DNA from 3 places in the Exiguobacterium sp. s26 genome. Region 2 is predicted to be linked to each of the others. Evidence: riboswitches for the same ligand, from Rfam matches in the RefSeq annotation. Region 2 holds a riboswitch; each other region holds the start of a gene.

The links. Region 2 has a riboswitch for thiamine pyrophosphate ahead of KNP82_RS06240 (YkoF family thiamine/hydroxymethylpyrimidine-binding protein). Riboswitches for the same ligand answer to the same signal wherever they lie in the genome.
Region 1: another riboswitch for thiamine pyrophosphate. It lies ahead of tenA (thiaminase II); the one in region 2 lies ahead of KNP82_RS06240 (YkoF family thiamine/hydroxymethylpyrimidine-binding protein).
Region 3: another riboswitch for thiamine pyrophosphate. It lies ahead of thiW (energy coupling factor transporter S component ThiW); the one in region 2 lies ahead of KNP82_RS06240 (YkoF family thiamine/hydroxymethylpyrimidine-binding protein).

The regions. Positions count from the first base shown of each region.
Region 1 covers NZ_JACSLS010000004.1:294,822-298,983, forward strand. The annotation lists gene thiD (bifunctional hydroxymethylpyrimidine kinase/phosphomethylpyrimidine kinase) at 1-753, opposite strand, end outside; gene thiM (hydroxyethylthiazole kinase) at 753-1,541, opposite strand; gene tenA (thiaminase II) at 1,538-2,212, opposite strand; TPP riboswitch at 2,294-2,398, opposite strand; gene pelG (exopolysaccharide Pel transporter PelG) at 2,460-3,908, opposite strand; gene pelF (GT4 family glycosyltransferase PelF) at 3,889-4,162, opposite strand, start outside.
Region 2 covers NZ_JACSLS010000003.1:283,965-288,126, forward strand. The annotation lists gene KNP82_RS06225 (SMP-30/gluconolactonase/LRE family protein) at 1-140, shown strand, start outside; gene KNP82_RS06230 (hypothetical protein) at 153-416, shown strand; gene KNP82_RS06235 (GTP-binding protein) at 519-1,712, shown strand; TPP riboswitch at 1,774-1,874, shown strand; gene KNP82_RS06240 (YkoF family thiamine/hydroxymethylpyrimidine-binding protein) at 1,956-2,549, shown strand; gene KNP82_RS06245 (ECF transporter S component) at 2,542-3,117, shown strand; gene KNP82_RS06250 (ABC transporter ATP-binding protein) at 3,110-4,162, shown strand, end outside.
Region 3 covers NZ_JACSLS010000004.1:339,199-343,360, reverse strand. The annotation lists gene KNP82_RS08910 (VOC family protein) at 1-25, opposite strand, end outside; gene KNP82_RS08905 (YcxB family protein) at 119-619, shown strand; gene KNP82_RS08900 (GNAT family N-acetyltransferase) at 601-1,065, shown strand; gene KNP82_RS08895 (hypothetical protein) at 1,075-1,341, opposite strand; gene thiW (energy coupling factor transporter S component ThiW) at 1,405-1,893, opposite strand; TPP riboswitch at 1,958-2,056, opposite strand; gene KNP82_RS08885 (hypothetical protein) at 2,081-2,401, opposite strand; gene KNP82_RS08880 (aminoglycoside phosphotransferase family protein) at 2,444-3,412, shown strand; gene KNP82_RS08875 (hypothetical protein) at 3,414-4,160, opposite strand.

The DNA.
Region 1 (4,162 bases), on a different contig from region 2:
TCCGGCACCGATATCGAGTCCATGCGTGATCGCGCTTTGAATGAATCGCTTGGCGGTCACCGTCGCCTCGAGGATGGAATGGCCTTTGGCCAGTTCCGCCGTGAGCGCTGCCGAGAACGTACAACCGGTCCCATGCGTGTCACTCGTCTGGATGCGCGGGGCCGACAGGAGGAACGTCTCTGACGCCGTCATGACCAAATCGTCCGCAGTTGCGCCATCGAGATGTCCGCCTTTTAAAATGACGGCACGGACACCGTACGCTAACATCTGCTCTGCTGCTTTAATCCGGTCTTCAAACGTCCGAATCGTCATCCCCGTCAACACTTCCGCTTCCGGCACGTTCGGCGTGACGACGGTCGCGAGCGGCAAGAGGGATGTCTTGAGCGCCTGGACCGACGAATCCTGAAGCAACGAGGCCCCGCCTTTTGCAATCATGACCGGGTCAACGACGAGCCGATTGAATGTGTGACGCCGCACCCCATCAGCGACCACCTCGATGCGCGCCGCATCGAACAACATCCCGGTCTTGCACGCCGCAATCGTAAAGTCTGAACCGATTGCATCGAGTTGTTGCGTCACGAGTTCCGGTGACACCGCCTCGACCCCATGCACCCCACGAGTATTTTGGGCCGTGACGGCCGTCAAAACACTCGTCCCGAACACACCGAGCTCTTGAAACGTCTTCAAATCAGCTTGAATGCCAGCGCCACCGCCCGAATCCGAACCGGCAATCGTCAACACTTGCTGCCGTATCATGACACCACCTCGATGCGGTCACTCGGCAACTCGACCGCCGTCATCTTGCCGAGCTCATTCAAGAAGTGAACGGGGAAGTCACCCGGCCCGTCGGTCAAAGCGGTAGCGAGTTCCCCGCACCGGGCATAACCGGCTAGCGCTGTCGCCGTGGCCGTAACCGCATCCCGTTCGACCGCAAGGAACGCACCGACGACCGCACTCAGTAAACAACCGGTCCCTGTCGTCCGAGCCATCGCTTCGGTGCCGCCTTTAATTTCAATCGTCACGTCCCCGTCACTGACGATATCCGTCTCTCCGGTCACGGCAACGACACAGTTGTAGCGCTTAGCCGCTTCACGCGCGATGTGATTCAAATCATCCCGCGTTTCCCCAGCGTCAACGCCGCGCGCCGCCGCGTCGAGACCAATCAATGTCGCGATTTCTCCGGCATTCCCACGGATGACCGTCGCACGGACAGATTGCAGAATCGCCTGGGCGACGTCGCGCCGAAATGAGGTCGCCCCGACACCAACCGGATCGAAGACGATCGGACTACCTGCTTGATTCGCCGCCTGTCCGGCTCGAATCATCGTACGTTCCGTCATTGCATCGAGTGTACCGATATTGAGCACGAGCGCATCGCTTAAAGACGCCATCTCGGCCACTTCTTCGACCGCGGACGCCATGACCGGGGCCGCCCCGATGGCGAGCAACCCGTTCGCTGAAAAGTTGGCGACGACGATATTCGTGATGTTGTGGATGAGTGGCCGTTCGGCTCTGACTTTGTCCCATAAGTCGCGCTTCATCGTGTCACCCCCGCCGGTAAATCCCACGACTCGAGCGTCCATGCCATCTCCCAAAACGCATGTTCATAATAACAACTCTTCAAGAACAACTGTTGATACCGAAAGCGTTCTTCCGCTGTCGCTTGTCCGGCGAGCACGTCGAGTCGTTCAATCTGTTCCTCGACGAGGTCGCGGAACCATTCCGACCCGTACGTCGCAATCCACGTCGCATAAATCGGATGATCGGGTGTCGCGTCTTTCATGCGTTCGCCAATCTCGTAATAAACCCAATAGCACGGCAAAATCGACGCGAGCACATCACCGAGCGTTGGACCGGCATGTTGCATATGGAGCGCATAGGCGTAAGCCGTCGGAGCCGGCTCGAACGTCGCCCACTCTGCGTCCGTCACGTTGAGCAAGGTGAAAAACTCACGATGCAGCGCATGCTCTGCTTCGATGGTATGGAGCGCGTGCGTCAAAAAGCGGCTCGCCACTTCCATGTTCGGGGCGAGGGTCGCGCCTTTCGCCTGTACTTTCGAGAACTGATTCAAATAATACGAGTCTTGCATGACGTAATGCCGAAACTTCGCCTCGTCGAGTTCACCCGTTCCGAGCTCGCGGACGAACGGATGGTCAAAGCTGGCTTGAAACAAGGTGTCGGCCTCTTGTCGTAGATGTGCGGTGAATGTCATGTTTTCTCCTCCTTTGTGATCAAAAAAGACGCCGCCTCCCATAACGGAAGCGGCGTCGGATTTACACAAAGTGTACGAAAACAATCGGTTCGCCCACTTCCCTACGCTAGCGTGAACTAGATCAGGTTCAAAGGGTCTGGACCTCGTCCATCTCAGCCGCGTCACGCGACTCCCCTAGTGGTAAACATTATGAAATTCGGTCGTCTACGACCACATCATATCAGTCTTTCCCTGTACTGAAAACCCTTTATCGCGAAAAGCGCCGGTTCAACGACGTCCCCATTTGCGAGAACCGCTCGGTGCCGAGCTTGCGACGGTTCGACGCGGCGAACACGTAATAATCGACTTTGCCCATATAATAAATCAAACGCAGGCCGGCCAAGAAGAACGTGATCGTTGTGCTGACGGCAAAGCCGACACCGTACCAATCGATGCCGCGCGGCAAGAGCAGTAACGTGAACAACGCGTTCAACGTGAAGAACGAGATGTTGACGAACAACGCCCCGCGCCGGTCCTCGAAATAGAGCAACAACAGCGTCAAGATGAGAATCATCGCATTCGCGAACGCCGCGAGCGTCGTCATCCGAAAGATTTGACCAATCTCATCCGGGACGCCAATCCAACTGACGAACGCGCCCGCCATCAGGATGGCGAACAGCGTCACGACGCCTTGGCTCCGCGCGAGTCGAATCAACTCATTTTTCAATACGGACGTCATCGTCTGTTTTGCCTTCTCGATTTGATGGAGTGCCCCGCCGTAGTTGATCAATCCATAAAACGTACGGTAGCGCTCATAAAACCGGGTCTCGACGGCAACGACGAACAACAGTTGCGTCGGGATAATCGTCAAGTAGGACCAAAAGATGGCCGTATCATAATACGGGTTGAACAGGAACGAGTCCGCGATGATGACACGTCCTTCACCGAACCAGATGATGAAATTCGTGACCCAAATCCCGAGCACGTACAACACGCCGATGGCGAACAAGTCTGGATAGCGGTCGAAGTACTTGAAGTACGAGAACTCTTTCACCGCGTAACGGAGCGGGAACGTCCGGAGCATCGCGAAGAACAACCCGAACAACGTCACAATCATCCCGACCGTGAAACCGAGCAACAGCTCGAGACTCGACGGGTCGACCATGAGACGGCTAATCGCATAGACGCTCCCGACCGAGATAAGTCCGCCGAGCAGGAAGCTATAGGCCACCGCTTGATAATACTTGGCGGCACTTAAAAACAAGAACATGACCCAGATGACGTTAATCGTCATGAATAAAACGAACAACGTCAGTTTGTACAGAAAATCGAGCGGCGACAATAGCCAAAAGATACTATACAGCAAGCTTGCCGCGAGAATCGTCACTTTGAGCATCCCGGTGAACACCGGGAAAATCTCATGTGCCTTCTTCTCATAAAACAAGTCCGCCACGTATCGGGTGACGACGAGCTGTTGAAAACTGAACAAGATTTGCGAGAAGATGAACGCGTACGAGACCGAGATCATGAAGAGCGTCCGTTCGGCGAGCGACAACGTCGGCATTTGGAACGCCAACCATTGAATCGTACCGACGACCAAGATGACAATCAACCACGGTCCGGATGTGACGAGGCCGGAGAACGTGTACGCCTTCAGCCGGGACGAATAGTAGTCTTCTTGGAACAACTTCTGTAACTTAAACCCGATGCCCGCCATACTGTTCCCTCCTCGCTTCATAGATAGCCTTATAGCGGTCCACGACTTGTTGGAGACGATAATATTGGCGGACCCGCTCCCGTCCGTTCTTGCCGAACCGCATTCGTTCCTGCGGGTAATCCATCATCCATTCGACTTTGTCGGCGACCGCTTCCGGATGAACCGGTGGCACGATGAAACCGGCCGGACCAAACGGGTCATCCGCTCGTCCGTATAAAAGCTCGGAACAGGCGCCGACATCGGTGGCGACCCAC
Region 2 (4,162 bases):
ACGACTTGAACCAACTCGCCATCACGACGGCTCGTGAAGGAATGGATGACGAGGCACTCAAAGCCCATCCGGACGCGGGGTCGGTCTTTAAAATCGATACAGACGTGAAAGGGATGCCGCTCTATCGGTTTGGACGATAAGGAGGTAAAGAGATGGTGAAGCGATTGCTCGTTCGTGCAGGCATCGGTTTGGCACTCGCGGCAGTGGCCCGGGTCGGGATTCAAAAACTATTGGATTCGAACCAGGAAGACGACCACACGTATTTGAATCCGCGCTGGGATGAGGCCCCGAGTGTCGATGCCGATAAGGATGAGGATGAGGTCGGTCTGACGCAACTCGATTCGATTTATCGGGCCGAGTGGCAAGCGAACACGTATCCCCGCTCCGAGGCGGAACGCAAGGCGTTGGAAGAATAGGGAAAGGAACACGTCCGGGAACGGGCGTGTTTTTTCTTGACAAGACAAAGGTGACCCGTCATTATCTAAAGAGTAATGATTACGATTTAGGAGTGAAGATACATGAAACGAATTCCAATCACGGTGCTGTCCGGTTATTTAGGGAGCGGCAAGACGACGTTGATGAATCATCTGTTGAACAATCGGTCCGGCAAGAAATATGCGGTCATCGTCAACGACATGAGCGAGTTGAACATCGACGAACGATTGATCGAGCAGAACGGTTTCTCGCGGACGGACGAAAAATTGGTCGAGCTATCGAACGGCTGCATCTGTTGCACGCTCCGTGAGGACCTGCTCGAAGCGGTACAGGACATCACGAACGACCGTGAGCTCGACGGGATTATCATCGAGTCATCTGGCATCTCAGAACCGATTCCGGTCGCTCAAACGTTTACATACGCCGATGACGCCCTTGGCATCGACTTGACGAGCCGTGTCTATATCGATGCGATGGTGACGGTCGTCGATGCGTATCGGTTCTTGAAAGATTTCAACTCGGGCGAGTCGCTTCATGAACGGAAGCAGGCCATCGATGAGACGGACGTCCGCGAGGTCGTCGACCTGCTTGTCGACCAAATCGAGTTCGCGGACATCATCGTCTTGAACAAGGCGGACCGCGTGACCGAGACAGAACTCGGTGAGATGGCCGGGCTGTTGAAGGCGCTCAATCCAACCGCCAAACTGTTGACGTCAGTTTACGCGAACGTGGAGTTGACGGAGCTGTTGGACGTCAATCTTTTCGATTTCGAGCAGGCGATGCACGCCGCCGGCTGGATTCAAGAACTAGAGGCCGAGACACACACACCAGAGACGGAGGAATACGGCATCAGTTCGTTCGTCTATCGCCGCCGCCGTCCGTTTCATCCGGAGCGGCTCCACGCCTGGATCGAGGCGTTCCCGGATCAAGTCGTCCGCGCCAAAGGTTTCTTATGGATCGCCTCCCGGAACGACATCGCCTGCCTGTTCTCGCAAGCGGGGTACGCATCGACGCTCGAACACGCGGGACGTTGGCTCGCGACGCTGCCGGAGGAAGAGCGGAGTCTCATGTTCACGGCAGAACCTGAGCTCGCCGCCGACTACGTCGAGCCGTACGGGGACCGTCAGACGGAGCTCGTCTTGATCGGGCAGCGGATGGAGCGTGCGGTCATCGAGGCCGGACTCGACGCGTGTCTGTTGACGGATGAGGAGATGGCGCTCGATTGGACGACGTTGCAGGACACGCTTCCGGGGAACGGTATCGTGACTTTCACATAAACCGTTTACAAATTCGGAGCGGTCGTCTATACTTCTCGTTGCATAGATAACCGCATACATTGGACTACACTAGGGGTGCTTCGGCTGAGATGTGAGCATGGCTCCAATCCCTTATGACTCGATCCGGGTAATACCGGCGTGAGGAAGTGTGGCACTTTTTCTAATGGATTATTACATTGGACGAGTGGCCGCATTCTCATGGATGCGGCTTTTTTGTGTACATACAATAAGGGGGAATAGAACATGAACAACCAATGTGGTACGAGTCCGATCGTCGGATTCCGCTTTACGCTGAGCCCAATGACATCTGATTTTGTGAGTGTCATCAAAGGGGCATTGAAAGAGACGAACTTGCAAAACGTTTGGCGGCATACCGATGACGTCTCGACGGTCATCCGGGGACGCAGTGAGCATGTGTTCGACGTGGCCAAAGCCGTCTTGTCACATGCGTCGAAGAACGGGGAACATATGTCGATGAGCGGGACGTTCTCGGTCGGCTGCCCAGGCGACACGGCAGGAGACAACCTGCTCGACGTGACGACTGATCCTGTGAACGGTCCGGTATCGACCCAGTACGTCTCTTCCCAGTTCGCCCTCTATCCGCTCGGGGACGCGAAGTATATGGACATCATCTACGAAGAAATTGCCTTTGCGAAAGAGCGTGGCGTCTTCAATGACTCGATGCATTACGCCTCGGGCATTCACGGCGACATCGAACCGGTGTTTTCATTTTACGAGGCGACGTTCGACCGGGTCCGTGCGAAGACGTGCCACGTCGTCATGACGGTGACGTTCAGCGTGAACAGCCCGTCACACGAGGGACAACAGCATGCTTAAGTCGTGGAAGTTAAAAGAAATCGTCTTGTTGGCCATTTTATCGGTCGTGTTCGCTGTCGTCTATTTGGCGTTCGTCCATGTCGGGAATCTATGGGCTGGCTTGATTGGACCGATCGCGTACGAATGGATTTTTGGGATTTGGTTCATCGTCTCGATTATTGCGGCTTATATCATCCGCCGACCTGGCGCCGCATTCTTGTCCGAAGTGCTTGCGGCGACGATTGAGATGATGATTGGTAACGCGATTGGACCTCGTATTATTTTAGTCGGGATCATTCAAGGACTTGGTGCTGAAGCAGCGTTTGCGGTCACGAGCTACAAGCGATATGACCTTTGGGTGCTCATGCTGGCCGGATTTGGTGCAGCTGCGACTAGTTTCGCGTATACGTACGTCATGGGTGGACTCGCTGCCCTCAGTCCGACATACGTGGCGACGATGTTCGCGTTACGAGCGACGAGCGGGATGCTCATTGCCGGTCTGGGAGGTAAGATTTTAAGCGACTTGTTGCTTCGGACGGGTGCGCTCGAAGGGTATGCCATCGCGCGTCAGGGACGTGTGCATGGTTGAGGCAGAACAGCTGTCATTCCGCTATCCGGAAAAACAGCGCGAAGTATTGACGGATATCACGCTTCAATTAACGGCTGGGAGGACACTCATCACGGGGGCGAGCGGGTCGGGAAAATCGACATTGTTCTCTTTGTTGAATCGTCTGTATCCGGATAACTGCGATGGCATCGTGACAGGCAAATTACACTTGTTTGACCGCTCTTATGATACGTATGCAGCTGGTGAGGTGAATCGTCGTGTCGGAACGGTGTTTCAAGATCCTGACAGTCAGTTCGTCATGCAGACGGTCGAGGAGGAATTGATTTTCACACTCGAAAATTTTGCCGTGGCGAGGGACGAGATGATGGCGCGTGTGGCCAAGATTTTAGCGGAATTGCAGTTGACCGATTATCGTGACCGAGTCATTCATGACCTGTCAGGTGGTGAAAAGCAACAAATCGCTGTCGCCTGTGCTTTGATCGGGAAGCCGGAATGGCTACTGCTCGATGAGCCGCTCGCGCACCTTGATCCCGAGACATCAACCCGTTTCGTTCAGTGGCTCGACAACGTCGCACAGACGGTAAACGTTGTCGTCATCGAGCATCGACCCTTCCTATGGGGCGGGTTCTTCGACAGAGAAGTGGAACTCGTGAACGGACGCATCAACTATGACGGACCGTTCGTTGCCCGCCCGGATTATACGTTCTCTCCGGTTGAAGTGATACAAGGAAATACTATTTTATTTCACGTACCGCAATTGAAACGAAAAACATTCAACCTAGCAACGAGCAAGCTGACCGTCGCCGAGGGTGATCTCATTGCCGTACTTGGTCGAAACGGCAGTGGCAAATCGACTTGGCTCAAGAGCCTTGCCCGCGAACATCAAGAAGTGGGACTCGTCCCACAATCTCCGGCTCATCTATTTATCACGAGTGATGTGACACGTGAACTCGCATATGGCCATAATCGTCCGATTGGGGACATCATGAACCGGCTCGGGCTTGGACCGTTTCGTAACGACCACCCACTCTCGCTTAGTCACGGTCAAAAACGAAGGCTCGCCATC
Region 3 (4,162 bases), on a different contig from region 2:
TGCAGAGATGGTGGATTTGTTTCATGATGTCACTCCTTTCTTTTAGTTTATCCAATCAACGTTCTGAACGGAACTTTTCTTCACGTGAGACGTATAGGACACCGAGGAGGGAATGATGATGAAAATCCAATACGAATTGACAGAAGACGACTATATCCGGTTCAACTTGAGCCATATTAAACGTTCGAAGACAGGAAAGCGGATGATTCTCTTACAGCGAATCATCGGACCACTTATCTTTTTAGGCGCTGCTTTCGTGCTGGCGACGTGGCTCCAAGAGACGGACTGGTGGCTATATGGCATATACGGGGTCGCGAGTATTCTTTGGTTCCTGTATTATCCGAAATACTTTGAACGGCATGTCCGGAAGCAGACGCGGCGTCTCATCGACGAACGCAGCAACGAAGGCATGATTGGTCCCCACACGATGGATTTGGAGGAGACTGGTCTGCGCGATTTAAATGAGTTCGGCGAGACGCGTGTGTCATGGGCAGGAATCAAGGAAGTCGTCGAGGAGGACGATTATGTGTATCTATACAACTCCTCGGTCAGCGCCTATATCTTGCCGAAGCGCGGACTGGACATGGAAGAGGTACGCCGATGGCTGCCGATACGCTGACGATTCAACTTGTCGATGACACGAACCGGGAGGCTGTTGTCGCCTTGACCGTCGCTTCTGACCAAGCTCGCTTTATCGAAACAAACGCCGAATCGCTCCGCGAGATGGAAACCGATGTCAAATATGCGTGGCAGTGCTATGCACTTTGTCGCGATGATCATCCCGTCGGCTTCATGATGATTGGGGCCGAGAACAAGGTGGAGCGTTACATCTGGCTCGATCGATTTATGATCGATGTGACAGAGCAAGGGAAAGGTATCGGTTCAACATGTTTACAACTTGCGATTCAGTGGATGCAAGAACGCTTCGATGTCGATGACCTCATCCTCAGTTTGCATCCGATGAACGAACCGGCAAAACGGTTCTATGCGAAGGGGGGATTTGTCGACAGTGGCCTGATTGATGAGGCAAACGGGGAAGAGATTTGGGTGTATCACGTTAAGTAGGGACAGCCGTCATGAGTCGGCTGTCCCTGCTTTTGTGGACGTTGTATTTTGGACAGCACTGCCCGCTTTGAAAAAGAGGACGATTGCGGCCACCCCAAAAATCGAGATGAACACGTTTTGAAGCAACACATCGACGAACATCGGCTCGCTCGAGTACGTACCCGTCGCAATCTGGGCATTCCAGCGGGTGAACGTGGCGATCCGTTCGAGCGTGTACAAGAGACCGGACATGAACAGGCAAGCGGTGGCAGTAAGCAATAGCGTTAATCGATTCAAGAGATGACCTCCCTCTATATGTTATCCTTATTTTACCATTTCCTATCGATCGAAGGAAAGTATTTATCGCTTCACCGTGAGCGGTCGCAATTGCTTGACCCGAGCCAAAACAATCCAGCCGAGCACGGCCCCAGTCACACTCGAGGCAAGGAAGGCTGGGAAGAAGAACAGCGCCCCGAACTCGCTCCCCATCAACACCTTGGCGTACGGGACGGCGACGAGCGAAGCGATGAGGCCGGTCCCGATGACTTCACCAAATGCGGCGAAGGCTACGCGGTTCGTCTTCATATAGAAGACCCCGGCCAAAAGCGCCCCAATCATACCTCCGGGAAAGGCCAAGAGCGACCCAGTACCGGTCATGACACGGACGAGTCCGGTCACGAACGCGACGAGAACGGCCCCGATCGGTCCGACGGTGACGGCGGCGATGACGTTCACCATATGTTGAATCGGATAGGCACGGGCGACACCGGTCGGAATCGAGATGAACAGGGAACCGATGACGGCGATGGCGACGAGCATCGCCATCCAAGTGAGTTGTTGAATACGCATAGATAGTCTCCTTTCAAAATGAAAACGCCACTTCTCCAAGTGGAAAAGTGGCGTGGAAAAACAGACGAATCCCACACCACTTCCCTACGCTGGTATGAGCCAGATCAGGTTCGAAGGGTCCGGCGCATGCCGTCTCAGCCCGAAGGCTCCCCTAGTGGTCGTTTATTAACATGAGTATAGCATACCGTCATTTGACGCGGTCGAGCTTTCGTGGTCGGAACGTGACATAGATGATGCCGATGAATAGGCCGTACAACAAAAGGGAGAAGACGAGATTGATCAGCCACGGGAGTGTCCCCATGAACGCGGCGACGGACGCGTTTTGAAACCAGACGAGCGAGAGCGACAGCCCGACAAAGCTGAGAACGAGCGTTGTCCAAAAGCCGACAGCTCGGCGCTTGAACAGATGCCAAACGAGCAGCCCGATGGTGAGACTGACGACGGCCGTCGCCCCTAAGTACATATACAAGATGGCATCGACCGGGTATGAGTAATATACAACGTCCATATCGTTTCCTCCTAGGAGATGATGAAAGAAAGGGTGAACAGGATGAGACAGGCAATCCCATGGCGTGACCGATCGTTTCGTGAACGGTTCGAACGATGGATTGAGGCAAACGTGCAGAATGCGAGGTGGCACGTGATCAAAGATACCGATTTGACGTACTTGCTTGTTGGCGCGCTCAATGAGGAACGTTACTACGCCAAAGCGGTGACCGATATCAGCCGCGGCGAGGCCGGATTGTCGGCGTTTCTGGCCGAGCGGCATCCAAATCTCGTCCCCGACGTCATCGCCATCGATTCAGCTCAGAATTGGCTACTCATGCGAGACATCAGCGGAGAGGTGTTACGTGCACGGCCGGACGTGAGTCGATATGAAACCGCGTTGCGCCAATATGCACAGTTGCAGCGACAAGAGATCGACCAGATTGAGACCTACTTGTCTTACGGCATCCCGGACCGCCGACCGGCCACATTGAAGGATGAAATCCAAACATATTTGCCTGAGCTCTGTGTCGGGCTCGAGCAATACAAAGCCGAGGTCATGCTCGCGCTTCAAGACGAATTGATCGCCATGTGCGATGAGCTGGCGATTGGGATGCCGATGAGTCTCGAGCACGGTGATTTGCACGGCGGCAACATCTTCTGGCGGGAACGGACGAATGATTTGTGTATCCTCGACTGGGGCGACGCGACCGTCACGCATCCGTTTTTCAGCGTGCGCGTGTTTTGGAACGCGCTGTACGACTTATTGCCGGAAGAAGACGAGGTCGCCTGGTATGAACAGATTCAAACGATGCGTACGGTTTACTTGGAAGCGTGGAGCGGCGTCGCACCCAAGGACGTACTTTGGCGTCATCTACTGATCGCCGAGGAGCTCGGTTGCGTCTATCGTGCCTTGTCGTGGCATGTGTATGTGACGAGATACCGGTACGATGTAGCTGAGTCGAGCGATAAGCCGGCGCAATGGCTCAATTTGCTACTCGAGTACCGGGACTTGAAACGACGCTTCCGATAAGTCATTCATGTTTCTCGAGTAGGTTTTCATAATCCGTCTCGCTCCAAAACAGCGGAGCAATCGACTCCGGCCCTTTGAAGATCTCACCGTCCCGGTCATAGACGATGGCATAGCCACCCTCGACCTCAAAGACGATCAAATCGGCCTTCACTTCCTTGACCCCGTTCCCAGCGATGATGACGTTCTCGAGCGGGTCACGCGCGACTTGCACGCCCCATTCGTCGAGCTCGACGATGAGTGCGGACGTATAAGCGTGACGGTTATAGAGCGCCTGAAACTCGTCTTCGGTCAAAACGACGTCCGTCGGTGGGGCACTCGTCCCATATTTCCGTTTTTCAATCTCTTCGACGAATTGAAGGAACGATGCTTCTTGCCAAAACAGCGGGGCGACCGACTCGGGACCGTTAGCGATGTCCCCGTTCTCGCTCTCATAGACGGTGGCGTACGTGCCGTCATCGAGTTTGAACGGATGAATATCGGCGTATGTATGCTGGATGCCGTCGCCGGCGATGACGACGTGCTCGAACGTCTCGCGGAACGGTTTGAGACCATCGTTCTCGAGTGCCGTCAAGAGCGGCGCTACTTTTTCGTATTGGTCGAAGACGTCCTTAAAATCTTCTCGCGTCCAAGCGGTGATGTCTTCGGACGACGGCTCATTTGTATCGGCTGGGACGATGGGTTGCTCAACGGAATCGGTGCACCCGGTCAATAAAAACACACTGAATCCGAGTAGGCCTAGGCGTTTCATCA